Linked DNA regions of Pontibacter akesuensis. The main gene of each other region encodes a partner of the protein of the gene in region 2 in a complex. Links are inferred from orthologs where the notes say so. Each region holds a gene or a part of one and is shown on either strand. Other genes may lie near its edges. The genes, in order: tsaB, tsaD and tsaE.

The links.
Region 1: the proteins of tsaD (region 2) and tsaB are in contact, whole or in part, in a solved structure (PDB 4WQ4), measured with the Escherichia coli proteins. The link is inferred for Pontibacter akesuensis from one-to-one orthologs.
Region 3: the proteins of tsaD (region 2) and tsaE are in contact, whole or in part, in a crystal structure (PDB 6N9A), measured with the Thermotoga maritima proteins. The link is inferred for Pontibacter akesuensis from one-to-one orthologs. Residues at the interface, in WP_004082750.1 of Thermotoga maritima: Cys10, Asp11, Arg49, His50, Leu82, Gly84, Gly135, Gly136, Glu154, Thr155, Leu156, Asp157, Asp158, Ser159, Glu162, Asp165, Lys166, Arg169, Leu170, Tyr175, Lys213, Thr214, Leu217, Tyr218, Gln221, Arg222, Asn324; in WP_004082108.1 of Thermotoga maritima: Leu37, Gly38, Lys46, Lys57, Val59, Lys60, Ser61, Thr63, Phe64, Thr65, Leu66, Met67, Val69, Pro71, Tyr82, Arg83, Leu84, Asp86, Asp88, Phe89, Asp93, Ile128, Asp130, Glu131, Arg134.

The regions. Positions count from the first base shown.
Region 1 is NZ_CP014766.1:1,433,822-1,443,355, forward strand. What follows is about bases 2,773-5,637. They hold tsaB (tRNA (adenosine(37)-N6)-threonylcarbamoyltransferase complex dimerization subunit type 1 TsaB), read right to left. Parts: upstream 4,621-5,637; coding sequence 3,925-4,620; downstream 2,773-3,924. Other genes in these bases: A0W33_RS05930 (DUF2480 family protein), read right to left, coding at 3,396-3,911; A0W33_RS05940 (S41 family peptidase), read right to left, coding at 4,753-5,637. Outside these bases: more of A0W33_RS05940, read right to left, coding at 5,638-6,402; A0W33_RS05945 (ribonuclease P protein component), read right to left, coding at 6,433-6,840; rpmH (50S ribosomal protein L34), read right to left, coding at 6,882-7,043; A0W33_RS05950 (M61 family metallopeptidase), read left to right, coding at 7,263-8,981; A0W33_RS05955 (hypothetical protein), read right to left, coding at 9,237-9,534. UniProt on the Escherichia coli protein: Required for the formation of a threonylcarbamoyl group on adenosine at position 37 (t(6)A37) in tRNAs that read codons beginning with adenine.
Region 2 is NZ_CP014766.1:4,675,664-4,685,318, forward strand. The notes cover bases 6,670-9,655. They hold tsaD (tRNA (adenosine(37)-N6)-threonylcarbamoyltransferase complex transferase subunit TsaD), read right to left. Parts: upstream 8,674-9,655; coding sequence 7,666-8,673; downstream 6,670-7,665. Other genes in these bases: smpB (SsrA-binding protein SmpB), read right to left, coding at 6,670-7,133; A0W33_RS19855 (thioesterase family protein), read right to left, coding at 7,134-7,553; A0W33_RS19865 (translocation/assembly module TamB domain-containing protein), read left to right, coding at 8,739-9,655. Also shown: cphA (cyanophycin synthetase), read right to left, coding at 1-1,028; A0W33_RS19830 (class I SAM-dependent methyltransferase), read right to left, coding at 1,551-2,186; rpsA (30S ribosomal protein S1), read right to left, coding at 2,519-4,420; A0W33_RS19840 (HNH endonuclease), read right to left, coding at 5,124-5,627; A0W33_RS19845 (C40 family peptidase), read right to left, coding at 5,706-6,482; more of smpB, read right to left, coding at 6,663-6,669.
Region 3 is NZ_CP014766.1:765,644-775,308, forward strand. Bases 3,045-6,040 are described here. They hold tsaE (tRNA (adenosine(37)-N6)-threonylcarbamoyltransferase complex ATPase subunit type 1 TsaE), read right to left. Parts: upstream 4,750-6,040; coding sequence 4,339-4,749; downstream 3,045-4,338. Other genes in these bases: A0W33_RS03175 (alanine dehydrogenase), read right to left, coding at 3,045-3,801; A0W33_RS03180 (endonuclease domain-containing protein), read right to left, coding at 3,904-4,269; porX (T9SS response regulator signal transducer PorX), read right to left, coding at 4,778-6,040. In the rest of the region: A0W33_RS03165 (lectin-like domain-containing protein), read left to right, coding at 1-1,029; A0W33_RS03170 (glycosyltransferase family 4 protein), read right to left, coding at 1,244-2,362; more of A0W33_RS03175, read right to left, coding at 2,575-3,044; more of porX, read right to left, coding at 6,041-6,340; A0W33_RS03195 (HD domain-containing protein), read left to right, coding at 6,565-7,794; lpxD (UDP-3-O-(3-hydroxymyristoyl)glucosamine N-acyltransferase), read left to right, coding at 8,401-9,423; A0W33_RS03205 (bifunctional UDP-3-O-[3-hydroxymyristoyl] N-acetylglucosamine deacetylase/3-hydroxyacyl-ACP dehydratase), read left to right, coding at 9,609-9,665. UniProt on the Escherichia coli protein: Required for the formation of a threonylcarbamoyl group on adenosine at position 37 (t(6)A37) in tRNAs that read codons beginning with adenine.

The DNA.
Region 1 (9,534 bases), 3.2 Mb from region 2 along the record:
GTTCACTATCGGTCTCTCAGGAGTATTTAGCCTTACCGGATGGTGCCGGTGGATTCAGGCGGGATTTCTCCGGTCCCGCCCTACTCAGGGTACCGCTAGGGCCAAAGAGCTTACGCACACGGGACTATCACCCCCTATGGTCGTTCTTCCCAGAACGTTATGCTTCAATCTTTGGTCCCACATCGCGGCCCTACAACCCCAGACTTGCCGTGACAAGCCTGGTTTGGGCTGTTCCGCGTTCGCTCGCCACTACTTGCGGAATCACTCTTGTTTTCTCTTCCTCCGGGTACTTAGATGTTTCAGTTCCCCGGGTTCGCTCACCCTAAGGTGTACTGTGTCTTCAACACAGTGGGTTGCCCCATTCGGAAATCTGCGGATCAACTTGTATGTGCCAATCCCCGCAGCTTATCGCAGCTTGTCGCGTCCTTCATCGCCTCTGAGAGCCTAGGCATCCCCCGTGCGCCCTTCTCTGCGTCATCGGCCGGTCCCCCGAAGGCAACCGGCCCGCCTCTTTCGCACCAGGACCCTATCACTAGGGCCTAGTCAATATTTTATTACTTCTCTCTCTTTCCCATCATGTCAAAGAACTTCTTTCCAGTTAACAGTTGCCATTTATCATTTATCATGATAAGACCTTGTTGCCTGAAATTGGAAGTAAAAACCTGCCGTCTTTACTTGTGTGCTGTCGCCGTGCCGCTAGGGCCAGACTTAAGTGTGGAGAATAACGGAGTCGAACCGTTGACCTCCTGCGTGCAAAGCAGGCGCTCTAGCCAGCTGAGCTAATCCCCCAGGTAATCGTCATAGAGTGGGCCTGCGTGGACTCGAACCACGGACCTCTACATTATCAGTGTAGCGCTCTAACCACCTGAGCTACAAGCCCGCTTTGTTGGGCTCCATGCCCGCTTTTGGGCCGCTGTGCCCGCTCACTATAAAATGGGTTTTGATCGAATGCGAGAGACAGAGCAAAAAAAGGAGAAGGAAACTTCCGGGCCGGCGGTCTTCCCTAGAAAGGAGGTGATCCAGCCGCACCTTCCGGTACGGCTACCTTGTTACGACTTAGCCCCAGTTACCAGTTTTACCCTAGACGGCTCCTTTGACGGTCACCGGCTTCAGGTCTCCCTGACTTCCATGGCTTGACGGGCGGTGTGTACAAGGCCCGGGAACGTATTCACCGCGTCGTTGCTGATACGCGATTACTAGCGATTCCGGCTTCACGGAGTCGAGTTGCAGACTCCGATCCGAACTGAGACGCACTTTCTGGGATTGGCTCACCATCGCTGGCTGGCTACCCTCTGTATGCGCCATTGTAGCACGTGTGTAGCCCTAGGCGTAAGGGCCATGATGACCTGACGTCGTCCCCGCCTTCCTCGCTCCTTGCGGAGGCAGTCTCTCCAGAGTCCCCACCATCACGTGCTGGCAACTGAAGATAGGGGTTGCGCTCGTTGCGGGACTTAACCCAACACCTCACGGCACGAGCTGACGACGGCCATGCAGCACCTTGCTTTGTGCCCCGAAGGGAAGTACCATCTCTGGTACCGTCACGCGCATTCTAGCCTAGGTAAGGTTCCTCGCGTATCATCGAATTAAACCACATGCTCCACCGCTTGTGCGGGCCCCCGTCAATTCCTTTGAGTTTCACCCTTGCGGGCGTACTCCCCAGGTGGATTACTTAACGCTTTCGCTTGGACGCTGACAGTGTATCGCCAACATCGAGTAATCATCGTTTACGGCGTGGACTACCAGGGTATCTAATCCTGTTCGCTCCCCACGCTTTCGTGCCTCAGCGTCAGTTTCGGCACAGCGAGCTGCCTACGCAATCGGGGTTCTTGGCGGTATCTAAGCATTTCACCGCTACACCGCCAGTTCCGCCCGCCTTCACCGAACTCAAGCCCGCCAGTATCAACGGCAGTTCCAGGGTTGAGCCCTGGGATTTCACCGCTGACTTAACGGGCCGCCTACGCACCCTTTAAACCCAATAAATCCGGACAACGCTTGCACCCTCCGTATTACCGCGGCTGCTGGCACGGAGTTAGCCGGTGCTTATTCATCAGGTACCGTCAGTTACCCCCGCAGGGGCGTTTTCTTCCCTGATAAAAGCAGTTTACAACCCAGAAGGCCTTCTTCCTGCACGCGGCATGGCTGGGTCAGCCTCTCGGCCATTGCCCAATATTCCCTACTGCTGCCTCCCGTAGGAGTCTGGTCCGTGTCTCAGTACCAGTGTGGGGGACCATCCTCTCAGAACCCCTAGCCATCGTAGCCTTGGTGGGCCTCTACCCCGCCAACTAGCTAATGGCACGCATGCCCATCTTCCACCGCCGAAACTTTGACCATAAACCGATGCCGATTCATGGTGTCATGCGGTATTAATCCCGGTTTCCCGGGGCTATCCCCCTGTGGAAGGTAGGTTGCATACGCGTTACGCACCCGTGCGCCACTAACCAGGTTCCCGAAAGAACCTGATCCGTTCGACTTGCATGTATTAGGCCTGCCGCTAGCGTTCATCCTGAGCCAGGATCAAACTCTCCATTGTAAAGTTTTCATCTACTCCTAAAAGTAGAAATGTGTCTGTCAGACCCCGGCCCGACCTCATCCCCTAAAGGACGAGGAACGTTTCCTTTTTCTCTTTTTATTCTGTCTCAAGCAATCTCTCAAAGAACTTCCGGAGGACCTGTTGTCTTCCCTAGCGCACCCTACCGGTGCGTGTCACTCATCTTCCGCCCGAGCCGTTCGCTCTTTTGCGGGGTGCAAAGGTAAAAGCTTTTTTTCTTTTAGCAATACCCGATGCACTATTTTTTTCTCCCTTTTTGTTTCCCGGAAGAGCTGCCCTCTTCCCTGTTTCGCTCCCTCTCGAAGCGGATGCAAAGGTAAGAACCTTTTCCCACTTAGCAAGAAGTTTCCCATTCTTTTTTTTCGGCTTCGGATGCTGTTGAATCAGCGTCTGAAGCTGGGCGCCTCCGGTTGAAGCGGGCTGCAAAGGTAGGAAACTTTCCCGTATCCAACGCAACTATTCAAACTCTTTTTTTCAGAATTCCCGGAGGGTGAACAAGGACGTAAACCCTGTGTTATACCTCCCCTCTTCTGCCCCCGTCCCTGCCGAACCGGGATGCAAAAGTAGGGAATGTTGTCGTAACTCCAAACGCCCGCTGCCAAATAACCTGCTCTTTTCCGCAAGGCGCTGATCCTCTGCCTGATTATTTTCCGGCGGCCCCCAAGGCCATGCCCGGGCGCTTGGGAATAACAGCGGCACAAGGGTTGTTTGTTCCCGGTAAGTGAAGAAAAAATAATGTCTTTTTTTAGCCCCTGCTGTTCTTCTGATTTTTCTACCTTCCTTATAATGCAGAACGGGAACAGCGTTTTCACACGCTGTTCCCGTTCTCGGATTACTCAAGTACAGCTTAGGCGTTCTTCGGCTTCTTATATAACGGCACCGTACTGCACGGCTCTCCATACATGACACTCGATGCCACAGGCACTAACTTCCGCATTATCTCAATATAAGCAGACGAAGGCACAGGGATACTACCGCATCCTTTCACCACAACTTTCGCGTCGCGGTACTCCTCCATATCAACCTTTGCAATCGCTTCCTGCATCAGGCCATACTCCAACACCTCCAGGTCTCCGAAAACATAGAAGTTGGCATGCCCAGTCAACTTTGAAGCCAGCAGCATGTAGGCCCAAGTAGGCACAATCGCATCGGCCGTACAAACAATGGCTACGTTCTTGCCATCATACTGCGACCAGTCATGCTCTTTTACAAAAGCCCGGAAATCCTTTTCCTTCAGGATCAGGCCATGGAAGAGGTTTTCCTTTATATCATATACAACGCGCTCGCCCGGATGCAAAAGCAGCTCCAGGTTGAGCGTAACCAGCGCACTTTGCGCTACACGGTTTATAATTTCTTCTGACATGTTGATTTCCTTTTTATTTCGTGCTCTTGCCTGCACTTGTTATATAAACATCCTTTAAATAGAAGGGTTCATAATACGCCACATCTTCGAAAGCCTTTTGCTCATACTTGGCCAGTGCCAGTTCTCCAATTGTTTTTGCGTTTGGTAGCACACCCTCCACAAACAGCGCATTTTCCTTTGTATTCACCATCTCCCTGAATTTCCCTGCGCCGCTTCCAAAGAAAATAACAGGCCGCTCCTGCAGTTCACCCGCAAAGGTGTTTTCCTCCAGTACCACCGGCGCAATGGGTAACACTTCCTTTAAAGTATGATCCAGCAGGCAAGTATAAACTTCCAGGCGGCGTGCATCCAGCATCGGGCAGAACAGGAAGCGCTCCGGGTTTGGCGTCAGAGCGGTAACCTGGGCAGCTAAACCATGCAACGTAGACACCTCGAGCAGCGGAATGTTGAGCGAAAAGCACAACCCCTTGGCCGTGGAGGTGCCGATGCGCAAGCCTGTGTAGGAACCGGGTCCGCCGGACACTGCCACTGCGCTTAACTCGTGCAGCGTGGCTCCGCAGTTTTCCACCAACTGCGCAATCATCACCGTAATGTGGGACGAATGGGACTTCTCTATTTGTAACTCAGAAGCCCCCAGCAACTGCTGCCCCTTAAAAAGCGCAATGGAACAGACAGTGGTAGAAGTTTCGAGGGCTAGCAACAGCGGCATGAGCAGGTATGGTTAAGTGATACTATCGCTGCAAAATTAAGGTAACTGACTTAGCTACCCAAATATGTGACGCGCTAAAACAAAAGAGGGAGATGCCACTGCACCTCCCTCTCCTGCTGATGATCTTTATCTCTAGTTCATTTTAAGGTATGACTTAAACTTGCCAGCATCGTTCAGCACCTGTTTTGCCATGATAATATCCGGGTCATCATCAAAAGAAGATTCGATATAGCCCTTCTGCAGGTAATAACGTGAGGCAATCTCAGCCTCCAGCATCTCCTGAATTTCAGGGCGGAAGCGTGTTAAGTCGTTTGACTTGTTATGTGACACCTTCTTTTTGATGGCATCCAACTCTGCCTGGATATCGTCGTAGTGCTTGCCTTTCTTGGCAGACTCGGCTACATCTTTCAGTTCATCCTCTATCGCCGTTGTATAAGACACATCCTTATCGGCCAGGTAAGCCACGAACTTCTTGTAATCTGCGTCTGTCAGTTTAAACTCTTTTGCCGCAGGAATGCTTGGATGCTCTGCTCTATACTTGTTGGCGTAGTCAAAGAAATGACCTTTTATAGCAATTGCCTTTATGATTTCAGAATAAGCCGGCTGCTTCACTTCTACATCGGGGCTCACGCCACCGCCATCGTATACTATTCTGCCAGCGGCTGTTTTGTATGCCACGCGCAGCGAATCAGCAATTTTACCAACACTGCCGTCCTCGTTGCGGTGTGCGTAGTCGATGGCCTGTATGCAGCGGCCACTTGGAATGTAGTATTTGGCAGTGGTTACTTTAAGCTGTGAGTTATAAGAGAGCGGGCGCGTTACCTGCACCAGTCCTTTGCCGAACGTACGCTCGCCTACCAGCACCGCGCGGTCGTAGTCCTGCATCACACCGGCCACAATTTCAGAAGCCGAAGCACTGCGCGAACTTGTCAACACCACCAGCGGAATCTGGGTATCCAGGGGCTCATCAAGGGCTTTGTAAGTTTTATTCCACTCCTCTACCTTGCCTTTGGTGCTTACAATATCTTTTCCTTTATCCACAAAGAGATTTGAGATGTTCACCGCCTCGTGCAGCAGGCCGCCTGGGTTATCACGCAAGTCAAGAATAATTTTTTTCGCGCCCTTCTCCTTTAGCTTCTGCACGGCAAGCTTCACTTCTTTGCCGGCATCCGGGGTAAAACCGGAAAGCTGCAGGTATCCAATCTCCTTGTCGACCATGCCATAGTAAGGCACGTTCTCCACGATGATGTTCTCGCGCAGCAGGTCGATGGTTTTAGATTTTGTCTGTCCGTAGCTCCTGATCTCCAGCTTAACCGTGGTATTGGCCTGCCCCTTCAGGAGTTTGCTCACCTCCTCGGTAGATTTCTTCCGCACGTCCACGCCATTTATCTTCAGAATTTCGTCGCCGATAGCAAGTCCGGCCTTGTGCGCCGGCGAGTTCTCGTATGGCATCTGTACCGTCACTTTGCCGTTGCGGCTACCTATAACGGCACCAATACCGCCATACTGCCCAGTGGTCATGGTACGGAAGTCCTCGATATCGTCTTCAGGAATGTAGTTGGTATAGGGGTCGAGCGATTTGAGCATCGCATCGATGCCCGTGCGCACCATTTTGGCAGGCGGCACATCGTCTACGTAATAGGTATTTACCTCTTTGAAAAGGGTAGCAAACACATCGAGATTTTTGGCTATCTCGAAATATTTTTCCGAATCACTCTTAAAGGAGAATAAGCCGAGGGCGAATATGCCGACAAAGAGGCCTGCTATAGACTTTTTATACATAATTTCAGGTGTTTGAGGAGCGCGGAAGTGCTACTTATTCACACAACGCTCTAAACCTGAAATTAGTTTTTTCTGGATAGTTTGAAAGGATTTTTTTTCCTTTCCGATATAAAGTATTCCCAACAGGCGAGGTGCCTGCCCGGGATGCTGCTGCAGCGCTTGCTTGTTAAGCCGGTACGCCTCGCGCATCTGCCTTTTCAGGCGGTTACGGTCGACAGCACGCTTGAAGTAGCGCTTGGAAACGGAAAGAAGCACCTGGGTTGAGCCAGGCGGCAACTCTTGCGGTGTGAGGTACACAAACCGCAGCGGATACAAATTAAAAGAAGAACCCTTGGAGAAAAGCAGCGCAATGAGCCGCTTACTGCACAAGTGTTCTTCTTTCGAAAATGTATAACTGTTAGGCTGGCTGGCTGCTTGTTCGTTAGCTGCTGAATCCATTAGCGGCTATACAATAGCGAAGCCTGTTCCTGAATCAGGAATTAAGCTGCCTTATGTCTTTTCTCGCTAGAAACTGTTAGTCTCTTTCTGCCTTTGGCTCTTCTGCTGGCCAATACTCTTCTACCGTTCGCGGTTTCCATTCTAGATCTGAAACCGTGCTTATTTCTTCTTTTTCTCTGAGAAGGCTGGAATGTTCTTTTCATCGTCTGCCAATGGTTTTATTATGGCCTGCAAAATTAGTAAAGCTTTGTAAAATAGCAAAGCCCGCCTTACATTTTTCCCTAAATATAATTCGGAAAGATGCCCTGGAGCGCCTAGAGGCACTTATATACCTTATATTGCTTTGAATTAAACAGGAACAAAGCCATGCCTGCAGCAGTACCTATACCTTTTAGGCAAGGCAAATCCACAAATAACAGCGTATGATCCACTACAGCATCTCCTATTCCAACCCGCTCACGCACTTCTTAAACATCACCATTTCCATTACCAACAACCAGCAACAGGAGCTGTACCTGCAGTTGCCTGCCTGGCGCCCCGGCCGCTACGAGCTGCAGCACTTTGCCCAAAAACTAAGCGCCGTAACGGCCACTGCCAACGGCGCAAGTATAGCCACAGGGAAAGTGACGAAGGACCGCTGGCGGGTGGAGACGGGAGGCGCTGACACCATAGAAATCAAGTATAGCTTCTTTGCCCGCCAGATGGATGCCGGCGGTTCGTGGCTGGACGAGGAGCAGCTGTACCTGAACCCGATCAACTGCCTCATAGCGGTGGAGGGAAGTGAGCAGGAGGCTTGCCAGCTGAAACTATACTTGCCGGAGGAGTGGCAGCTGGCTTGCGGCTTACCTGAAACAGAGAAGCATACGTTGGAGGCAGCAAATTACGATGCGCTGGTGGACAGCCCTTTTATAGCGAGTGGTAGTTTGCAGAAAACCACTTTTGAAGTGAATGGCATCACCTTCCATATCTGGCTGCAAGGCGATTGTCAACCAGACTGGGAGCGCCTGCGAAAGGATTTTGAGGGATACACGAAAGAGCAGTTGGAGGTGTTCGGCGATTTCCCGGTGCAGGAGTACCATTACCTGAACGAGATCCTGCCCTACCGCTTCTTCCATGGCGTGGAGCACAGCCACTCCACCGTCATCACCCTGGGGCCCGGGGAACTGCTGATGCAGCCCAGCCTCTACAAGGAATTTGTCGGCGTGAGTTCGCACGAGCTGTTTCATACCTGGAACATTAAAAAGATTCGCCCAAAGGAGATGCTGCCTTATAATTTTGCGCAGGAGAACTACTTTAAAACAGGCTATGTGGCAGAGGGCGTGACCACCTACTACGGCGACTACATGCTGGCGCGCAGCGGCTTCTTTACAGCCGATGCCTACTTCGAGGAATTGAACAAGAACCTGCAGCGCTACTTCGCCGACTACAGTCGCCACAACCTCTCCGTTGCCGACTCCTCCTTCGACCTGTGGCTGGACGGTTACAAGCCAGGAATTCCAGACCGCAAAGTGTCCATTTACATAAAAGGCGCCCTCACAGTCCTGCTCCTGGACCTGCAGCTGCGCAAAGCCACCGACAACAAAGCAAGTATGGACACGGTGATGCGGTACCTGTGGGAGCGCTTCGGCAAGAAAGACATTGGCTACACCGAGCAGGACTATGCGCAACTGGTGGATGAGGTGGCGGGGCAGTCGTTCCAGACCTATTTCAACGATTTCATCAACAGCACTGCTCCCATCGAGCAGCCGCTGGATGAGGCGCTGCGCTTTGTAGGCTGCATGCTAAAGGAAGAGCAAAACCCGCTGCAGCACGAAGGCACCTACGGCTTTAAGGTTTCTTCCTCCGACACAAGCATAAAGGTGACAGCTATAGCTCCCGACTCTCCCGCCAGCGAGGTGCTAAGTATAGACGATGAACTGGTGGCGCTGAACGGGCGCAAACTCGAAAACAACCTGCAGCAGTTGCTTGCCTTGGAACCGGAAGAGGTGGAACTGGTGCTGTTCCGCGAAAAGCAACTGCGGGTGGTGCGCCTGGAGCAGAACGGAAAGGCTTACTACAGCATGTATACCATCGAAAAACGAGCAGATGCAACGGAAGCCGAAAAGCAGAATTTCAAGCTGTGGCTGAAGCAGGAGTTTTAGGTTAAGATGCTAGACGTTAGATTTTAGATGTTAGACTTTTCAAAAGGTCTGGCATTAAAATTCTGATAGTTATGAGAGTCGATGAGCACTGACACAACAGTGATGCTTTACTTTAGCCAACTTAAAGGCTTAAAAGCATATAGGATTAATGCGGTATAACAGTAGCCTAGAGGAAGTTTGTCTATTGTTTAAGATTGTAGTGGGCTTTGCGGTGGCGTAGCTAACGTAAAGGTGTTTTTGGCAGAGGTAAGTATTTCATTTTCTAGTTAGACTGTCATAGGGTACCCTAACTGGGGCAGGCGGAGGAGGAACCAATACATCTTCTGTAGTGCTAAAATCCCTATTCTCACTCTTTATCAGATTTTGATTTTCAACAATATCGAGTAATTCATATAATGTCTCACTCAAATCATCTTGCATAGTTCCAACCATTCTTGCTTCTCCATTGTCGAACACGAATTGCAATGAGTGAAATGCTCCATCTTCTTCAAAATAAAAGCCTTTTTTCAAGCTATTGAAATCTATAGAGTCCACTAATCCATACACTCTTCCC
Region 2 (9,655 bases):
CGTCTTGGATCCCGGTTGGCCCGGTCGATTAACTGCTTAATCGTGGCGGTGCCATCGCCTGTCACCATGGCGGGCGTACGCATGGCTGCGGCCACGAACTTTCCGTTTATCACAAGCATCCGGAAATCAAATCCTTCTATAAACTGCTCCACCATCACGCCCCGCGAGAACTTTTGGGCTTCTGTAAAACCGCGTTGCGCATCTTTCAGGTTTGTAATGTTGATTGTTGCTCCTTTGCCATGGTTGCCATCCAGCGGCTTGATCACAACAGGAAATCCCAACCAATCCAGCGTGTTCTTCAGTTCGTCAGGCGAGTAGATGGTGGCTCCTTTTGGCACCGGTATTCCGGCTTCCTCCAGTATGTCTTTCGTGGCTTTTTTGTCGCCTGCTATTTCCACCGCAAAGAAGGCAGTCTTGTTGGTCATAGTGGCCTGGATCCGTTGCTGGTGCACACCATACCCCAATTGAATGAGCGAGTGCCGGTTTAAGCGGATATAAGGAATACCACGGCTTGTCGCTTCCGACACTATAGAGTAAGTGCTGGGCCCGAAATATTCATCCTCCCGGATCTCGTGCAAGCGCTTCACATCCTCCGTTAGCCTTACCTTCTCTCCTTTTACCAGTGCATTGATGATTCGCACAGCGGCATAGGCTGCGTGCTCTCCTGCCCGCTCCTCCTGGTACGAAAACACCACCATCATATGTCCTTCCTCATGTGCAGGATAGCTGCGGCCGTAACTCGTGGACATGCCTGCTAAAGCCTGCAGTGCCAGCGCTACGTGCTGTACCACATGGCCAAAGGTGGTTCCTTCGGCAAGCGCCTCAAAAAAGCCTCCCTCTGCGCCCTCTCCCGCCGCGTGCGACTGCAGCACAGGCAACAGTTTCTTCAGCCGTGACGTGAACTGTGGCGTTTGCCGCGTATCCTTCTGACTTAAGTCTTCAAGATCCAGCTTAATTACGATTAGTTTTGGGTGTTTTACTGACCAGAAATTTGGTCCGCGCATGACGCGCAAATCAACGATTTTCATGTGTTTTGTTTGGCTGTGTACGCTAGACGGTGTGGCTGCTCAGCAGCTTTTCACCGCCTCCGTCTTACACTGGGTGTAGCCCTACGGCGTAAAATTCAGTCTCCCAACCCATTCGCTCCTCGCAGAAATCCATTTTACTTAATACATATACTTTTGAAGTATACTCTTTATGCAGGGCATGCGATGGAGCACATGCAGTTGGTTGTGATGATTACGAATAAAGTTATCAAAAGATTAAGGAGCGGGCGATTACATCCTTTTTTATACTTGGGCAGGGACAGCCGGAAATATAGAAGGTTTGAAAGGTGTGGGCACAAAAAAACCTGCTAAGTATTCTTAGCAGGTTTTGGAGGTAACGAGCGGATTCGAACCGCTGTAGCAGCTTTTGCAGAGCTGAGCCTAGCCACTCGGCCACGTTACCGTGTTAAACGATTGGAGTGCAAATATACTCTGATAAATATACTTGTCAAATCTAAAATCGCTTTTTTTTGAGCAGAATAAGCTTTTCAGCTCTAGTGACAATTATAAATTTGTTTTTTGATAAAAAAAGAAGTCAGCAGATGATGTTTGGTCTGACTTTTTGGGATCGTAAGGATACTTATTTTTTATTACCTCCTTTAGTTTCCATTGACTAAAGTTTTTCTCTATATAATCCGTAAACTTTCTTTCACGAACATGAAGTGCAGAACGATCATCGTAATCATTCGAGTATATTACAACATACTGCTTTGAAGAGTTGAACAAATCAAAAATGTATTTCTCAAATAATTCATCTTCTATTAAATGGTAAAGTACATCAATAGATAAGGATACATCTGCATTGAAAATTTTATGATTATCAACAAAGGCTAATGAATTGTACAAATAAAAGCTTTTAGTCTTATCGGCTTTGAATTTATCGATACAGATTCCCACAGCTGTTTTAGAAATATCTAAACCTATATAAAAAGGATATTCAAGCATTGTAAGCTGATTCCCATCTCCACAACCAAATTCTATAACAGTTTGAATTTGGTTATTTTTCACAAAACTGTTGAGAACATCTGCTTTGAATTCAGCTAACCGATTGTAGGAGCCGGCACCGGAATTACCTCCTGAGTTGTATCTGCCCTCCCAATAGTTGTCGGTTCCTTGAAAATTTCTGTTAGTTTGTTTCAATAGTGGAATGTGCTTAATAATGCTAGTGATGAAAGACATAAATAAATAATTATAATTGTGTTTAAATAGGGAAACCGATATAGATTTTAACTACCACATGAGGTGTAGCAATTAACAATAACTGAAGACTATGTCTAAATAGTGGTAAAAGAAATGGTGGATTTTGATAAATAATAAAGCACTTGTAAATGTAATTCGGCGCTTATCATTTTTTTGGCAATATAAGTAAAAGCAGATTGCTAATTCTATGTTTTATCTCAATCCAAAAGAATATATAAAACAAAAAAGCCCCGGATCTCTCCGGGGCTTTCTGTTATGCAACAAGCTTAGTATTAAGCGTTGTTTTCTTCTTCAGAAGAATCAGACGCTGTGTCGTCGTTGTCGCCATCCTGCGTTTTCTTTGCAGCAGCAGCTTCTAACTTCTTCACGCCAGCCTCTTTCTCATTCTCCAGCATTTGCTCTTTCAGCGCAGACAGTGCATCCAGGTCTCCTAAAGTTGACTTGTCAGCGTCTTTCTGAACTTTAGGTGCGGAAGAGGAAGACTTCTCTTTCTTCTCGCCGGCTGCAGGCTTCTTAGTAGCTCTGGCAGCTCTGCTAGCTTCTACTTCAGAGTGAGAAGCAGTGTGCGAAAGGATGATCTTGCGATCGTCTTTAGAGAATTCAGTTACGCGGAAGTCAAGGCTCTCGCCTGCTTCAACCTGAGATCCGTCTTCTTTAGTTAAGCCTTTCGGGAAAGCGAAACCTTCGATACCGTAAGGTAACTCCAGTGTAGCGCCTCTGTCAGACTTCTCCAGTACAGTAGCTTTGTGAACAGAGCCAATGTTGAATACAGACTCAAACGTATCCCAAGGGTTCTCCTCTAGTTGCTTATGGCCCAGGGCAAGTCTTCTGTTTGGAACATCAAGCTCCAGAACAACTACGTCCAGGTTATCACCAACTTTCACAAACTCAGATGGGTGCTTAATCTTCTTCGTCCAAGACAGGTCAGAAACGTGTACCAAACCATCAACACCTTCTTCTAGTTCTAAGAACAGACCGAAGTTTGTCAGGTTACGAACGATGCCAGTGTGCTTCGTGCCTACTGCATACTTCGTCAGTACATTTTCTTTGTTCCAAGGATCTTCAGTCAGCTGCTTAATGCCAAGTGACATCTTGCGCTCCTGGCGGTCCATTGTCAGAACAACAGCCTGTACCTGGTCGCCTTGCTTGATGAAGTCCTGTGGGTTACGCAGGTGCTGTGACCAAGACATTTCAGAAACGTGGATCAAACCTTCTACGCCTGGCATCAGTTCCAGGAACGCGCCGTAGTCTGCTACGTTTACGATTCTACCTTCTACTTTAGAGCCAACTTCAATCTCAGCCGGAAGAGCATCCCACGGATGAGGAGTAAGCTGCTTCATGCCCAGAGAGATACGCTTCTTGTCTTCATCGAAGTCAAGAACTACCACGTTCACTTTCTGGTCAAGGTTCAATACTTCTTCTGGGTGGTTGATACGTCCCCATGAAATATCAGTGATGTGAAGCAGGCCGTCTACGCCACCAAGGTCGATGAACACACCGAAGTTTGTCATGTTCTTGATAACGCCTTCCAGTACCTGGCCTTTCTCAAGGTTGTTCAGGATGGCTGCACGCTGCTGCTCCAAGTCTTTCTCGATAAGTACTTTGTGAGATACAACCACGTTGTCGAAAGCGGCGTTGATTTTCACAACTTTCACTTCCATCTGCTTGCCCACAAACACGTCGAAGTCACGGATTGGCTTCACGTCAATTTGCGAACCTGGCAAGAAGGCCTCCACACCATGGATATCCATGATAAGACCACCTTTGGTTCTTCTCTTCACAACACCCTCCAGCACCTTGTCGTTCTCGAGCGCATCATAGATACGAGCCCAGGCGCTAACAATCTTCGCTTTCTTGCGGGAAAGGATCAGCTGACCGTTCGGGTCTTCCTGGTCTTCAATAAATACTTCTACCTGGTCGCCAGGCTTCAGGTTTGGCATGTCTCTGAATTCAGAAACAGAAACCAGTCCGTCTGATTTGAAACCGATGTTAAGAATTACGTCACGATCTGTAACGGCAACAACGGTACCAGTAACAACCTCCTGCTCCTGTACGGTAGTCAGGGTGTCGTCATACATTTGTTCCATTTCGGCTTTCTCAGCTTGGTTATAGCCGGAACCGAAACCCTGGGACTCAAACTTGTCCCAGTCGAAATTGTCTGGAGAATTACTCATATTGTTTTTTCTGCTCTTCAGTAGCCACCAGCCTAGAGCAATGAGCCGGTTTGGTTTAGTTTATAAATTCCAGAACACCGTGTCCTGGCCATTCACTTGAATGAACTGCAAAAGTAAACAAATGATTCAATAAATACTAGCTTCAGCAGATATTGCAAATCGCTTTTAGTGAGTGAATTAAGAAAATTAGTAAAGCAAACAAGGAAGTTAGTTCTGCAGCAAAAGCTGTGTTTATACTTGTTAGGGTTTATACTTGGCAAGTATGGCGGAGGTGTACGCTCTTGTACGATAGCATGCGGGCGTGCTAGAATCGAAACGATGTAATCAACAACTGAAGAACCGGCCAGACGCTCGCAGGACCTGCGGACGCTGCGAGGTCTTAAGCAAACGGTGAGGCCTTTGGTAAATAGCGAAGTATGGATATAAAAAAGCGCCGGGTCTAAAGACCTCGCGGTGTCTTCAGACCCGCGAGCGCCTGGTGGCAGTAGCCGTTCTACCACTGAAAACTGCTCACCACTCACCCATCAATCTAGTAAGAAATGTAAATTCCAAACATCCTCCTAGCTATACTTGAAGCATTGCCTCAGCAGCATTAAAGCCAAAACCATACTTAAACTAGTAAGACAACGCGATCTTCTATTCTTACTGAATATTAATTACCTATGCTTTATTCACTAAATCCTTTAGTATACATAAAGTATAATTAATTCTCCAACCCCAGGTACACACGCCAGTCCTGGTTGTGCTGGTTCAGGTGAAATTGCAGGAAGGTTTGCAAGGAGGGCCGTGCTGGCTTGCGGAGCAGTTTCAGCCCTGCCTCTTCTGGCGTGCGGTCGCCTTTGCGGGAGTTGCAGCGGGCGCAGGCGGTCACCAGGTTTTGCCATTGGGTCTCCCCACCCCTGGAACGCGGCAGCAGGTGGTCGAGGGTAAGGTTGCGGACGCCACCGCAGTATTGGCAGCTGTAGTTGTCGCGGCGCATGATGTTATGGCGGCTAAGCGCAATGCCATGGTAAGGGACCCGCACATAGCGCTGCAACCGGATAATGGAGGGCACTGGATAGGAAATGCTGACAGTGCGCAGAACTTCGTTCTCTGCATCCTTGATCATCTCGGCTTTCTCGAGATAAACAAGCAGAAAAGCTTTCTGAACAGTACAAACGGCAATAGCGCTGAAGTCTTGGTTAAGGATGAGAACTTTTTCTTTCATGACCCATTTCTGTCCTACGGATACCTTTTACGGAAAAAACCGCGGCGGTATACCATAAGTTTAAAGAAATCAGGAAGTTCAGAAAGAAATTCGTTTGATAATGCGCAGGTTGTGTGTGTAACGCTTTAGGTTGGCGTTGTAAATGCCGTTGTGGTCGAGCTTATCGACCCGCACCTCCCCGTGGGCGTGCATAATCTGCTGACCTTCCAGCACAATGCCCACATGGGTGATTCGCCCCTCAGGATTTGAGAAGAAAGCCAGGTCGCCTGGTTGCGCCTGCGTTACAAAATGCACTTCCTCGCCATGCAGGGCCTGCTGGTAGGCATCGCGGGGCAGTTGGTAGCCGCAGATTCCGAACACCTGCTGCGTAAAGCCAGAACAGTCAATTCCGAATACCGATTTGCCGCCCCACAAGTATGGGAACTTGAGGAAACGGTGCGCCACAGCTATCAACTCATCGGGTGTTTGAGTAGCATCAGGGGCAACAACAGTACCAGTGATAGCCAACCGTTCCTCATTTACCCGGATGTGCTGCCCATCGAAGAAAGGTAAATAGCTGCCGATGCCGATGGGTATTTGCACTTCCCCCTGCTGCACGGTCTGCAGCAGATCAAGCGAACGGGAGTGTTTGGTCTGACACCACGCTTTGTAGTATTCTTCAGAAACGGGCGTATGCAGCTTAAAGTCGATCCAGCCACGGTAGCCATCTGTTGCCAGCTGCAGGCAGCGCCAGTTTCCCTCCTGCGCCACCACCTCATAGCATTCCCCAAACAAAAGCTGCGTTACAATTTCAGCCCTGTCAGAGGTTTCGGCACGCATCGGCGCCACGCTAAGCATACCTATTCCGTAGTCCACTCCTTTGAGAATTATGAATGATGAATTATTAATTATGAATGGGAGTATGAAGAACCTTTTTGTTTTAGATCATCAATTTATACTTCCTAACGCAGAATGCAGAGCTGAAAAAAGGAGAACTACAAATGAAAATTAATTCATAATTCGTAATTCATCATTCCTAATTGCACGTTTCGCGTGCTAAAACCCGCTTCTGTCCATTTCACGCTTTATATCCTTTTCCTTAATATCTTGTCGCTTGTCGTACAGCTTCTTACCTTTAGCCAGTGCAATCTCTACTTTAGCAAAACCACGGTCGCTTATGAAGATGCGTGTGGGAATTATGGTTACGCCCTGCTCCTGCGTCTTCGACTCAAGTTTACTTAGCTCTGACTTCTTCAGCAGCAGCTTTCGGGTGCGCACCGGCTCGTGGTTAAAGTGGGTGCCTTCGGTATAGGTAGAGATGTGCACATTATGAAGCCACAACTCGCCGTTCGTAAACACACAATATCCATCCTGCATGTTCACCTTGCCTTCGCGTATCGATTTGATCTCCGTGCCCTTCAGCATTACGCCGGCGGTGTACTTATCTATAAATTGAAATTCAAAAGAAGCTTTGCGGTTAACAATGTTAACGTGCTTCTTTATTCTGTCTTTCTCTTGTTTCGCCATTTATACTTGTTTCGGCGCCAATATTCTGGCTAGTTTCTCTTTTTTCAAAATCTTTTGCCCCGTTTCCCCGTCTGCCACAACCCTGTCACCCACTTTTGCCTCAAAAGAGCAAATTACATCATGCCCTTCATGCTTGGTTAAAGTGGCAGTAATGACTACATCATTCCCTTCAAAAGCAGGTGCTTTATGGTTGATGGTCAGAAAGGTGCCTATCCCCTCTTCATCCGCTGATTTAATATCCAGCACGAACAACCTGCCTGCCCATTCCGCTGCCTGAGCCAACGAAAAGGTAGAGCAAACGGCATGTACCAACCCATCCTCAAAGGCAGCGAAATCGGCTGTAGTTATCCGTTTGCTATACGTACGTATATCGCCGGGTTTTATGGGCGTTGTTTGTTTATCGTTTCCCGTTGTTCGCATCTCCGTCTGTCAATTTGAATTATTATTCTTGGTAATGAATTTCATCACATTGCTTTCAAAGCCACACATGCAGTTGATCATTTCCAGAACGCGAATAACGATAAACGAACAACTATATCTTCAGTCTTGGCTCCGGGCTTACGTATTGAGTAGCGAAATCGCCCTTCAGATACTGAAAGTGGGCGGCTATGGCGATCATACCGGCATTGTCGGTGCAATACTGAAAAGCGGGGATGTATATTTTCCAGTTATACTTGCCGGCATACTCCTGCAGTGTCTTACGCAGGCCTGAATTCGCTGACACACCTCCGGCAATGGCAATTTCTTTGATGTTCAGATCTTTCGATGCCTGCACCAGCTTCTTAAGGAGTGTCTTGATTAGCGTTTTCTGCACGCTGGCGCAGATATCCGCCATATTTTCCGCAGCAAAATTCGGGTTCTCCTTTGCCCTGTCCCGCAGGAAGTATAAAACAGACGTTTTGATGCCGCTGAACGAGAAATTATACTCAGGCATGTTGCCCACCGGAAACTCAAATGCCTCTGCGTTTCCGGTTGCCGCCATTTTATCCAGCATGGGGCCACCTGGGTACGGCAGGCCGAGCATCTTGGCTGTTTTATCGAAGGCCTCTCCCACTGCATCGTCGGTTGTTTGACCGATCACCTCCATGTTCAGGTGGTCTTTTACCAGCACTATTTGCGTATGACCGCCGCTAACCGTTAAACATAGGAACGGAAATTGCGGTGTAGGTTCATCGATGAAGTGGGCCAGTATGTGGGCCTGCATGTGGTTTACCTCAATCAGCGGAATATCCAGCCCCAGCGCAAACGACTTGGCAAATGAGCAGCCGACGAGTAAAGCGCCCAACAGGCCAGGGCCACGCGTGAAGGCAACTGCATTTAGCTCACTTTTTTCTACATTTGCCTGTTGCAGCGCCTGTGCCACCACCGGTATAATGTTCTGTTGGTGCGCCCTGGAGGCTAGCTCCGGAACCACACCGCCATATTGTTCGTGTACAGCCTGTGTATTTACTATATTTGACAACACCTTGCCCCCGCGGATTACCGCGGCCGAGGTTTCGTCGCAAGAAGATTCTATTGCTAAGATTGTAGGTTCAGTCATTATTGGAAAAGGAACAGTCAACAAATTACTTCAAAGTTATAGGAAAAGCTATTCTAAAAATAGTTTTGGGGCTTTTCCTGTTCCTTTTGCTGCTGTTTGCAGCCGTTTTCGTCGCCATTCGGTTTCCGGCTGTGCAAACGAAGGTGGCGCAGCGCGTAGCCGCCTACTTGTCGGAGGCTACCCAGCATGAAGTAACCATCGGCAGCGTAGACATCGAATTTTTCTCGAGGGTGGTACTCGAAAAACTGCAGGTGCAGGACAACCGCGATAAAGAACTTTTCTATGTGGGCCGGGCCGAAGCCGATATCGATGCCTTCTCCCTTTTAGACCTGAACAACCTTTCCATCAGCACACTTACGTTACAGGAGCCACGGGCCAACCTGGTGCAGTACCAGGGGAGCGACACCCTTAACTTGAGCAGCTTTTTTGATGCCTTGGGCGATCTCTTTGTGAAGGACACCACCAAGCCCGCTGAACCGTTCAACTTTAAACTTGGGGAGCTTATTATTAAAGATGGCCGGTTTACGTACGATAACTTTAACGAGGCGCCAACCGAGTATGGCATCGATTACAGCCACCTGTCGGTTGCCAATTTAAACGGGCGCTTCAGCGAAATAGCCCTGGAAGACACACTCCGGGTGAAGGTAACAGACCTTACCGCCCTTGAAACCCGCTCCGAAACCAGGCTGCACAACTTGGACACCCGCTTAACCTACGCCCCCACGTTTATGGAGTGGGATGCGCTGGACCTGCAACTGAACCAGAGCAACCTGCAGCACTACCTGCGCTTCGATTATAACGCCATCAGCGACTTCGGCACCTTTATCGACAGTGTGCGCATAAATGCCGAGTTAATAGACTCCAAAGTATACTCACAGGACATTGCCGTATTCGCCCCGCAAATGCGGGAATACGATGAGACACTGCTGGTAAACTCGCTACAATTTAAAGGGCTAGTATCAGATTTTAATGCTACAAACGT
Region 3 (9,665 bases), 3.9 Mb from region 2 along the record:
GCTAATTCAAACGCAACATCCTTCGAATGGGCAGTGACTTACTCTGAGAACGGCAATCCTATAAGCATAACTGCTAAAGGAGGCTCCGTAACTCCATCTGGGAGTTCTTCTGCCGGAACTGTGACTGTGATATGGCCCACAGATGAAGCCAGGATATATAAGATTACAGCAACTTATAGGAACTCCTGCATCAAGACAACCGAGATACTTGTTGCGGTATATGACCCTAATGGTGGCTTTGTAACAGGTGGAGGTTGGTTTGATTCGCCAAGCGGCGCCTATACACCAGGGAACACTACAGATGAAGATCTTATTGGGAATGCTAATTTTGCCTTCGTCTCTAAGTATAGAAAGGGAAGTTCCACTCCTGAAGGAAACACTGAGTTTCAATTTAATGCAGGAAACCTTAGGTTCAAGAGCAGCGCCTATGCCAAAGAGTCGTTGGTGGTGGGTGGCGCCAAAGCCAAATATAGTGGAAAAGGCACCGTAGCCAGCGAGCCAGGCATTGAATATTATTTCTTTGTGTCAGTTATAGATGGCGATATCAACAACACGGGTAAAGATAGGTTTAGAATCAAAATCTGGAGAATGGTAGATAATGGAGAAGTAGTTCTTTACGATAATAATTCAGGGGCTGGAACTGATGAGGACCCTTCTATTGAAAGAACAGCAATTGGTGGCGGCTCCATTATGATTCATGAGGTTAAGAAGGTAAGTACTGGCGTTGTTGCTAAGAACCTTTCGATTAGCGGAAGTGCACTTCCAGAGGCAGCAGGACTCCACAACTATCCTAACCCATCTGTTGGTGCAACTACTATTGCTTTCACTGTTGAAAAGGAGGAGAACTTTACACTAGAGGTGTATGACATGAGAGGATCACTAGTGAGAAAAATTGCAACTGGAAAAGCAGAAGCAGGTAAGTATTATGAGTATGAGTTCAATTCTTCTAAAATGGCAGACGGTGTTTATCTTGCCAGATTGGTTACAAGCTCAAGAACCCAAAGTCATAAAATGATTATCAAGAACTAAGTATAATAAAGCTAACACACCCACTTTACAAGGCTGCCTCTGTGCTCTGCTTCTTATGTGGAGGGTGTGTTAGCTTTATAAACAAGGGGTTAGTTAATTGTTCGAGGGCCGCAAGCATGTTCTTAAAGTTATAAAAAATAAACCAATACACAGAAGCACCCGGCAACCCTATAGACATTATACAGGTGTCATGAGAAATCTAGCGCACTAAAGCCTACGTTTTTAACCCTAGAGAATTGAAAAGCTTATCCCATTTCTTCATTACTTCTCCAATTTCGAACCTTTTAACATTAAGCCTTCCTCTTTGCCCCATCTCCATTCGCATAATTGGTTTCTCAATCAAGCTACAAATAGCCTCGGCAAAAGAAGCTTTATCATTGAGCTTGATAAGAAAGCCATCTCCTTCATCATGTATTATATTCCTAGGCCCATATGGGGAATCATAACTAACTACAGGTAATTCATTCCGCATAGCTTCCAATATTGCCATGGAAAAACTTTCTGTTCTTGAAGTTAGAGCAAATATAGAAGCCTTGGCCAACTCTAGTTCTACCTCGTTTGTGATACCAGTTAAATAGACAGCATCTTCTAAAGCTAGCTCAGTTATTTTATTCTTCAATTTCAGTAACTGAGATCCTTCTCCAACTATCTTTAATTTCCATTCAGGATGAACTTTATATACCTCGAAAAAGATTTCAATCAAATGATCATACTGTTTTATAGGCGTAAGCCTTCCAATTGAAATAATAACTTTTTCCCGGCTTTGAAAGAAACTACTTTCAGTTGCTTCTAATTTTATTGGGTTGGGTATTTCTACACTTTTGCCTTCTGGCCCAAACTTAATTTCATCTTTGTTAAGTGCTACATATGCATCATAGAATGTCAAAAAACACCTTTTGAAATTTTCATATATACTCCTAATGGATAGGGATACAGGAGTACATAAAGGTTCATATTTCGACAGATGCTCTTCTTTTATAGACTTCGTGGCTTTTCGTAAGAACGGAAACAAAAAGTACTCCAAGCCGCAATTGGCAACAAGCACCACATCAGGCTTAGAATTGTTGATAAACTGGAACAGCCTTATGAAGTGGAGCGGCAGTAATGACAAATTATAAAACGACCTTAAAGATCCCTTCGACTTATAAGGTATATCTAAATCAATTAATTTTACTGTTCTTTCGAGGGTATAAAAGGGTGCCCTTCCTCTTTGAGCGTAAGTAGCAATTTCAACCAAATACCCTCTTTGAACCCACGCATTAGCCTTATCAGTTAGCACCCGCTCCAAACCTCCCGCAACGGCAATTTGATTTGTGTAATACACTATTTTCATGAGTGTATAAGGTTTTGGAAGTTATTTTTGCAAAATGCTTTTTGAAGGACTATTTAATCAACAATAAAAATCTATAGTTCATGCCTCACTAATACATGAACCTGCAAGCACACCTGTGTATAATACTCTTAGCAGATTTCCTTCCCAGTTGCATTGATAAAGATAAGTATAGCAGCAGAGATCTAAAAGTAAGATCTTTCGTATTATAACTCCTAATTCCGCACCGCAATCATAAGCCCCAACTCCTTGTACCGCATACCAAATTTCTTAGCAATATGGCCGTTGGTGAGGCTGCCTTTGTAGATGTAGACGCCGCTGCGGTAGTGCTCGTTCATGAACAGTACTTCGTTGATGCCACCATACTTGGAGTACTCGGTGAAGATGGGGGTAAAGATGTTACTAAGGGCCTGTGAGGCCGTACGGGGCACCCTGGATGGGATGTTGGGTACGCAGTAGTGGATGATGTCATACTTGCGGTAGGTGGGGCGGGAATGCGAGGTGATTTCTGATGTCTCGAAACAACCGCCTTGGTCAATGCATACGTCGATGATGATGGAGCCGGGGCTCATCTGGGCCACTACGCCTTCTTCCACCACGCACGTAATCTGCCCTTCCTCCGAAACAAAAGCGCCTATCACCACATCGGCCTGCTTAATTTCACTGTACATCACTGCTTTGTCAAGAGTGGACGTGAAAATCTGAGAGCCGACGTTGTGCTTCAGGCGACGCAGTTTATAGATGTGGTTGTCAAAAACACGTACCTCTGCTCCCATACCCAAGGCTGCCCGGGCGGCATATTCGGCCACAGTGCCAGCGCCAAGTATAACTACTTTGGTAGGAGCCACACCCGTGATACCTCCAAGTATAATTCCTTTGCCTTCGTTGCTGCTGCTCAAGTATTCTGCGGCTACCAGCATCACAGTACTACCGGCAATTTCGCTCATAGCACGCACTACTGGCTTCGCCTCGGATTTGTCGCGCAGCAGCTCGAACGAGATGGCGTTAATCTTTTTGCGCAGCAGCGCGTTGATGTAGTCGGATGTCAGGTTGCCAAAGTGAAGGGCGGAAATCAGCGTCTGGCCGGGGCGCAGGTACTCGATCTCGTCGTAGGTGGGTGGAGCGATCTTCAGGATAATGTCAGCCTCGTATACTTCGTCGGTGGCGTACACTATTTTGGCGCCTGCCTCGGAATATTCGTGGTCGGAGTATTTAGAGGGACTGCCGGCTCCTGTCTCTATGCGGATCCGATGGCCTTGGTCGGTGAGTTGCTTTACAGCGTCAGGTGTGAGACCTATACGGTTCTCCTGGAACGACGACTCCTTCGGGATGCCAATAAATAAGTTGCGGCGCCTGTCTTCCACCGCCAGCATTGACTCTTTGGGATACAGCGCCTGGCTTGTGGCTATCTTTCCTAACTCTACGGCAAACTTCTCCGTCATACTTCGTTTGTTACAAACTATCCAATATTATTATACTGCTCCATCCGGCATAGCAGACATTCAACTGCGTAAAGTCCCCCTTCGAAGGGGGCAGGGGGATGATTACACCTGCGAATCAGCTACAAAAGCTCTAATCGTGCGCTCCACGTTTGACAAATCCTTCATTACCTCCTCATCTGTAAAACGCAGTACTGTAAACCCTAAGTTAGACAGTACTTCATCCCGTTCCTGGTCTTCTACTGTTTTGAAATTATGTGAATAGCCATCTACCTCTATTATCAGCTTCAACTCTTTACACATAAAATCGGCTATATAATTCCCGATTGGTCGCTGACGTAGAAAACCATATCCAGTCTTTCCTTTGCTCAATACTTCGCACCACAACCTGATCCCTGCTTTGGTAGCGTCAGAACGAAGACTTCTGGCAAAAGGCTTTAGGTGCTTGTTGTAAAAATTATTTTGCTCCATTGCGAAAGACAAGCCTAAGTTTTCATCCCCCTACCCCTTTCAAAGGGGGACTTTCTTCTTATATTAATTCTATACTTTGCTTATCCTCACCGTTCTCTCCACGCCGTCCTCTCCTACTTCCAGCTCCAACAAAAGGTAATGTTCAGGCAGCAGGTTTGGGATCATTGAGGGCCATTCGATCAGGCATAGCTTACCAGATTCTAAATACTCGAGCACGCCAATGTCGAGCGCCTCGCGTTCTTCCTGTATCCTATAAAAATCGAAATGGTAAATAAGTTTCCCGGCGGCGCCTTCGTACTCGTTTACAAGGGCAAAGGTAGGGCTGCTGACGTTCTCCTGCACGCCCAACTGCCGGCAAAGTTCTTTGATTAGCGTTGTTTTTCCAGCGCCCATCTGCCCTTCAAACAATATGACAGGTGCTGTGACAGCCTCCCTTAGAAGCACAGAAGCCGCCGCTGGCAAATCTTCCAACGACGACATCTTGATTTGTGCTCGTTCAACTCCTGTGCTATACATTCTTCGGTGTTAGCGTTATAAACGGTATGATCACTTCCTCCAGCGATATCCCCCCATGCTGGAAGGTATCTTTGTAGTAGTTCACATAATAGTTAAAGTTATTCGGATAGGCGAAGAAGTAGTCCTCTATCGCAAATACAAACGTAGTGGAAACGTTGGCTTTAGGCAAGAAAAATCGCTCAGGTTTCGGCACCGTGAACACATCTTTGTCGGTATAGCCCAGGTTCTTGCCGTGCTTGTAGCGCAGGTTGGTGTTGGTGTTGCGGTCTCCGATGATTTTAAAGGGCTTTTTCACACGTATGGTACCGTGATCGGTGGTGATGATGAGCTTGCCTTTTTTATCCGCAATGGCCTTCAGCGTATCAAACAAAGGCGAGTGCAGGAACCACGATTTGGTAATAGAGCGGTACGCTGATTCGTCCGGGGCCAACTCGCGCACCATATTGCTGTCGGTACGGGCATGGGAGAGCATGTCCACGAAGTTATACACGATCACGTTCAGCTTGTTGTTGTCGAGGTTGCTGAACTTGCCGAGCAGGTCCCTTCCGGCGGCCACATTCGTAATTTTATGGTAACTGTGCTTGTCGGCCACCTTGTTCTGCTGAAACTGAATGTCCAGAAAATCGGCTTCGTGCAGGTTCTTGCCTTCTTCCTCGTCATCGCCTACCCACATGTTCGGGTATTTTTTGGCAATTTCAGTTGGCAGCATCCCCGAGAAAATAGCGTTTCGGGCATAAGCCGTGGTGGTGGGAAGTATGGAATAGAACATTTCCTCCGAATCCACGGTGAAGTAGTCCAATATGAGCGGCTCCAATACCTTCCACTGATCGTAGCGCAGGTTGTCGATCAGCAGGAAGTATACGGGGCGCTCTGTTTCCTTCATGATCGGGAACACACGCTTCTTAAACAGCTGGTGCGACATCAGCGGCGCATCCTCGTCCTCGTCGTTTATCCAATCCTCGTAGTTGTCCATGATAAAACGAGCAAAGTTGGAGTTCGCCTCGTCTTTCTGCATGTTGATGACGTCGGCCATACTTTTGTTTTCCGTCTCGTCGATCTCCAGCTCCCAGTACACCAGCTTCTTATAGATATCGGCCCACTCCACCGAGCTTAGGCGCTCGCCAAACGACATGCCCAGCTGCCGGAAGTCACGCTGATAGCTCATATTCGTTTTCTCGCTCACGAGGCGCTTGTTGTCGAGCAACTTCTTTACGGACAGCAATATCTGGTTCGGGTTGAGCGGCTTGATGAGGTAATCGGAGATGCGGGAGCCAATGGCTTCCTCCATAATGTGCTCCTCCTCGCTCTTGGTGATCATGATGACAGGTACGGTGGGGCGTATGTTCTTCAGCTCTGTGAGTGTCTCCAACCCGCTTATTCCGGGCATGTTCTCGTCCAGAAACACGATGTCGAAAATCTTGTCTTTGAACTCCTCAATGGCGTCTGATCCGCTGTTTACTGGGGTAATGTCGTAGCCGCGGTCTTCCAGGAAAAGGATGTGCGGCTTGAGCAGGTCGATCTCATCATCGGCCCATAAAATATTGTATCTTTGCATAGTTTTATACTTAGTTAGCGTAGTTATACACGTTGTAATTCTCTAATAAGTTAGAAGCCGAAGCGTTAAAAGGTTTTTGCAGGTTTAAAGCTGCCGTTTCCTCCATTGCTGCAGAGCGAATAGTGTCATTCTAAAATATATTTCGCTCCTGAACGGCAAACAGTGTGCCTGAAAATTTATCCCTGCTTCAGATTTATACTTACCATACGAAACCCTATTGTTCAGTGAACAAGAAAAAAATATTCAACGACCCTGTCTACGGGTTCATCACGGCCCCAACAGAGCTTACCTTTGATATCATCGAGCACCCTTACTTCCAGCGCCTGCGCCGTATCAAGCAGCTTGGCCTGACGGAAATGGTGTACCCGGGGGCACTGCATACCCGCTTCCACCATGCGTTGGGAGCCATGCACCTGATGGACACGGCCCTGCAAACGCTGCGCAGTAAAAATAACGAAATTAACGATACCGAATTTGAGGCATCGCTTGTCTCTATCCTTTTGCACGATATCGGCCATGGCCCCTTCTCCCATGCCCTGGAGACGGCCATCTTCAAAAATGTACACCACGAGCACCTCTCGCTGCACATCATGCACATGCTTAACGCGCATTTTGACGGAAGATTGAGCCTGGCCATCGATATCTTCAAAGATAACTACGAGCGTCGTTTCTTTCACCAGCTTGTTTCGAGCCAATTGGACGTGGACCGCCTCGACTACCTGAACCGCGACAGCTTCTACACAGGTGTTTACGAGGGCAAGATAGGTGCTGACCGCATCATCAAGATGCTGGATGTGGCCAACGACAAACTGGTGGTGGAAGAAAAGGCCATTTATAGTATAGAGAATTTCCTGGTGAGCCGCCGCCTGATGTACTGGCAGGTATACCTGCACAAAACCGTGATCAGTGCCGAACACATGGTGCTGCGCGTGGTGCAGCGGGCACGGGAGCTGATGCAGAACGGTGTAGACGTACCCGCCAGCCCCTGCCTGCAGTTCTTCCTGGCCTCAGACCTGACGATGGATGATTTTAAAAACGACAAGCGCATACTGGAGCGCTTCGTGTCGCTCGATGACCACGACGTATGGAGCGGCATTAAATTGTGGGCCACGCACCCCGATTTCATACTTTCGTACCTGGCCCAAAGTATCCTGAACCGTAAACTCTTCAAAGTATACATTTCCAGTAACTCCATTGAAGAGGACATGCTGCTGGGCATCAGCGAGCTCGTGCAGGAGAAGTATAAAATATCCGAAGAGGACGTGAAATACCTTATGATCTCGGGCAAAATCAGCAACAACGCTTACGATGTGGAGGGCCAGACCATCGACATGCTCACTAAAACAGGCTACGTGGTGGATGTAGCCGAAGCCTCTGACCTGCCCAACATCCGGGCTCTGAGCTATAAAGTGGAGAAGCACTTCGTTTGTTACCCGAAGGAAGTGGCGCATTAAGGTTACCCCTCCCCAGCCCTCCCCTAAAAACAGGGGAGGGAATTAGGCTGAAGCTCCGTCAGCGGTGGCTATTTGACTGGGGAATTATCAGCAAGAGTAAAACATCCCCTGCCCCCTTCAAAGGGGGACTTGGCATAAGTTGCGGCTAGTTGAACTGATTCCAGTCCTTGGGTGGGGGTAGGGGCCCTCGAAAAAGAGCGACTTTGGAGTTTTTCGGTCCCGCGGGAGCGGGATTGCGAAGCGCAGCGAGCAAAGAAAAGGTCCTAGCGCAATGCCCTTACCGAGGGCCCCTACCCCAGCCGTGAGCGCTCCAAAGTTAGAGGTGAAACAGTAGGTTTCTGGGAGCTGGAGGATAAGCAGCAGCTAGAAGGGATAGCTTAGGTTCAAGTTGCACCTAGCCTAAGCAGTTAAAGGCACAAGCGGACGCTTGCGCCATAGGCCAAACATCCCGCCCATCCATTCACCCCACAAATCCTGATTCAGACAATTTCTGGCTCCTCTCAGCCAAACTATATTCTAAAAATGGATGTGACGGGCGGCAAGATTTTGTTAAGTTTGCACCCCCATAGCATTAGCGTTTTTAAGTTTTTGCTCTAATTTTACAAAATGGAATTTACTGTTCAACAGATAGCTGAACTGCTTCAGGGCACGGTAGAGGGAGATAGTTCTGTCAAGGTCAGCACTTTAGCAAAAATTGAAGAAGCCCAGGCTGGCGCTCTTGCGTTTCTATCGAACCCGAAGTACGAGGCATATCTATACAGCACCAGTGCCAGCGCGGTAATCGTTTCTGACAAACTGGAGCTTAAAAAAGCGACTGCTGCCACGCTCATCCGCGTATCAGATCCCTATTCCAGCTTTTCTACCCTATTACATTACTACCACACCGCCCTACTAGCCTCTAAAACGGGCGTAGAAGAACCTTGCTTCATGGGCCAGGGCAGCCAGATAGGCGAAAACCATTACCGTGGCGCCTTCTCCTACATCGGTGCGAACTGCAAGATTGGGGCAAATGTGCGCATTTTCCCGCAGGTATACATTGGCGACAATGTGCAGATAGGCGACAACACCACCATTTTTGCCGGCGTTAAACTATACACCAACACCGTTGTGGGAAGCAATTGCACCATCCACTCCGGTGCTGTGCTTGGCAGCGACGGCTTTGGCTGGGCGCCACAGCCGGATGGCACGTACAAAGCAGTTCCGCAGATCGGCAACGTTATTCTGGAGGACGATATTTCTATTGGGGCCAATACCGCCATCGACTGCGCCACCATGGGCTCTACGCTTATCCGAAAAGGAACGAAGATCGACAACCTGGTGCAGATCGCGCACAACGTGGAGATCGGTTCTGATACCGTTGTGGCCTCGCAAACAGGCATTTCAGGCTCCACCAGGGTCGGGAACAACTGCGTTATTGCAGGCCAGGTGGGCATTGTAGGGCATATTACCATCGCCAACAAAACCACAGTCGGGGCGCAATCCGGCGTTTCTAAATCCATCAAGCAGGAAGGTACCATCATACAGGGCTCTCCCGCATTCGATTACAAGCAGAACCTACGGGCTATGACGGTTTTCCGAAAACTACCTGATCTTCAGCGCGAAATCGAGCTGTTAAAGGAGAAGGTATAGCGCTACGGGCAGCAAAGTGGAATCCATTAGTTTCTGGATAAAAATTGGCAATAGCTTATATAATATCTTAAGTTTGCAGGGCAAGGGCACCACCCAAGGCATGCTGCAACAATTACAACGGCAGCTCTTTAGCTGCCGCTCCTGTTATTCAAAGGCGAGTATTAAATACGACTACAGATACGTTAATGAACGATAAACAGCACACCATTACAGCTCCGGTAACTGTATCGGGCATTGGGTTG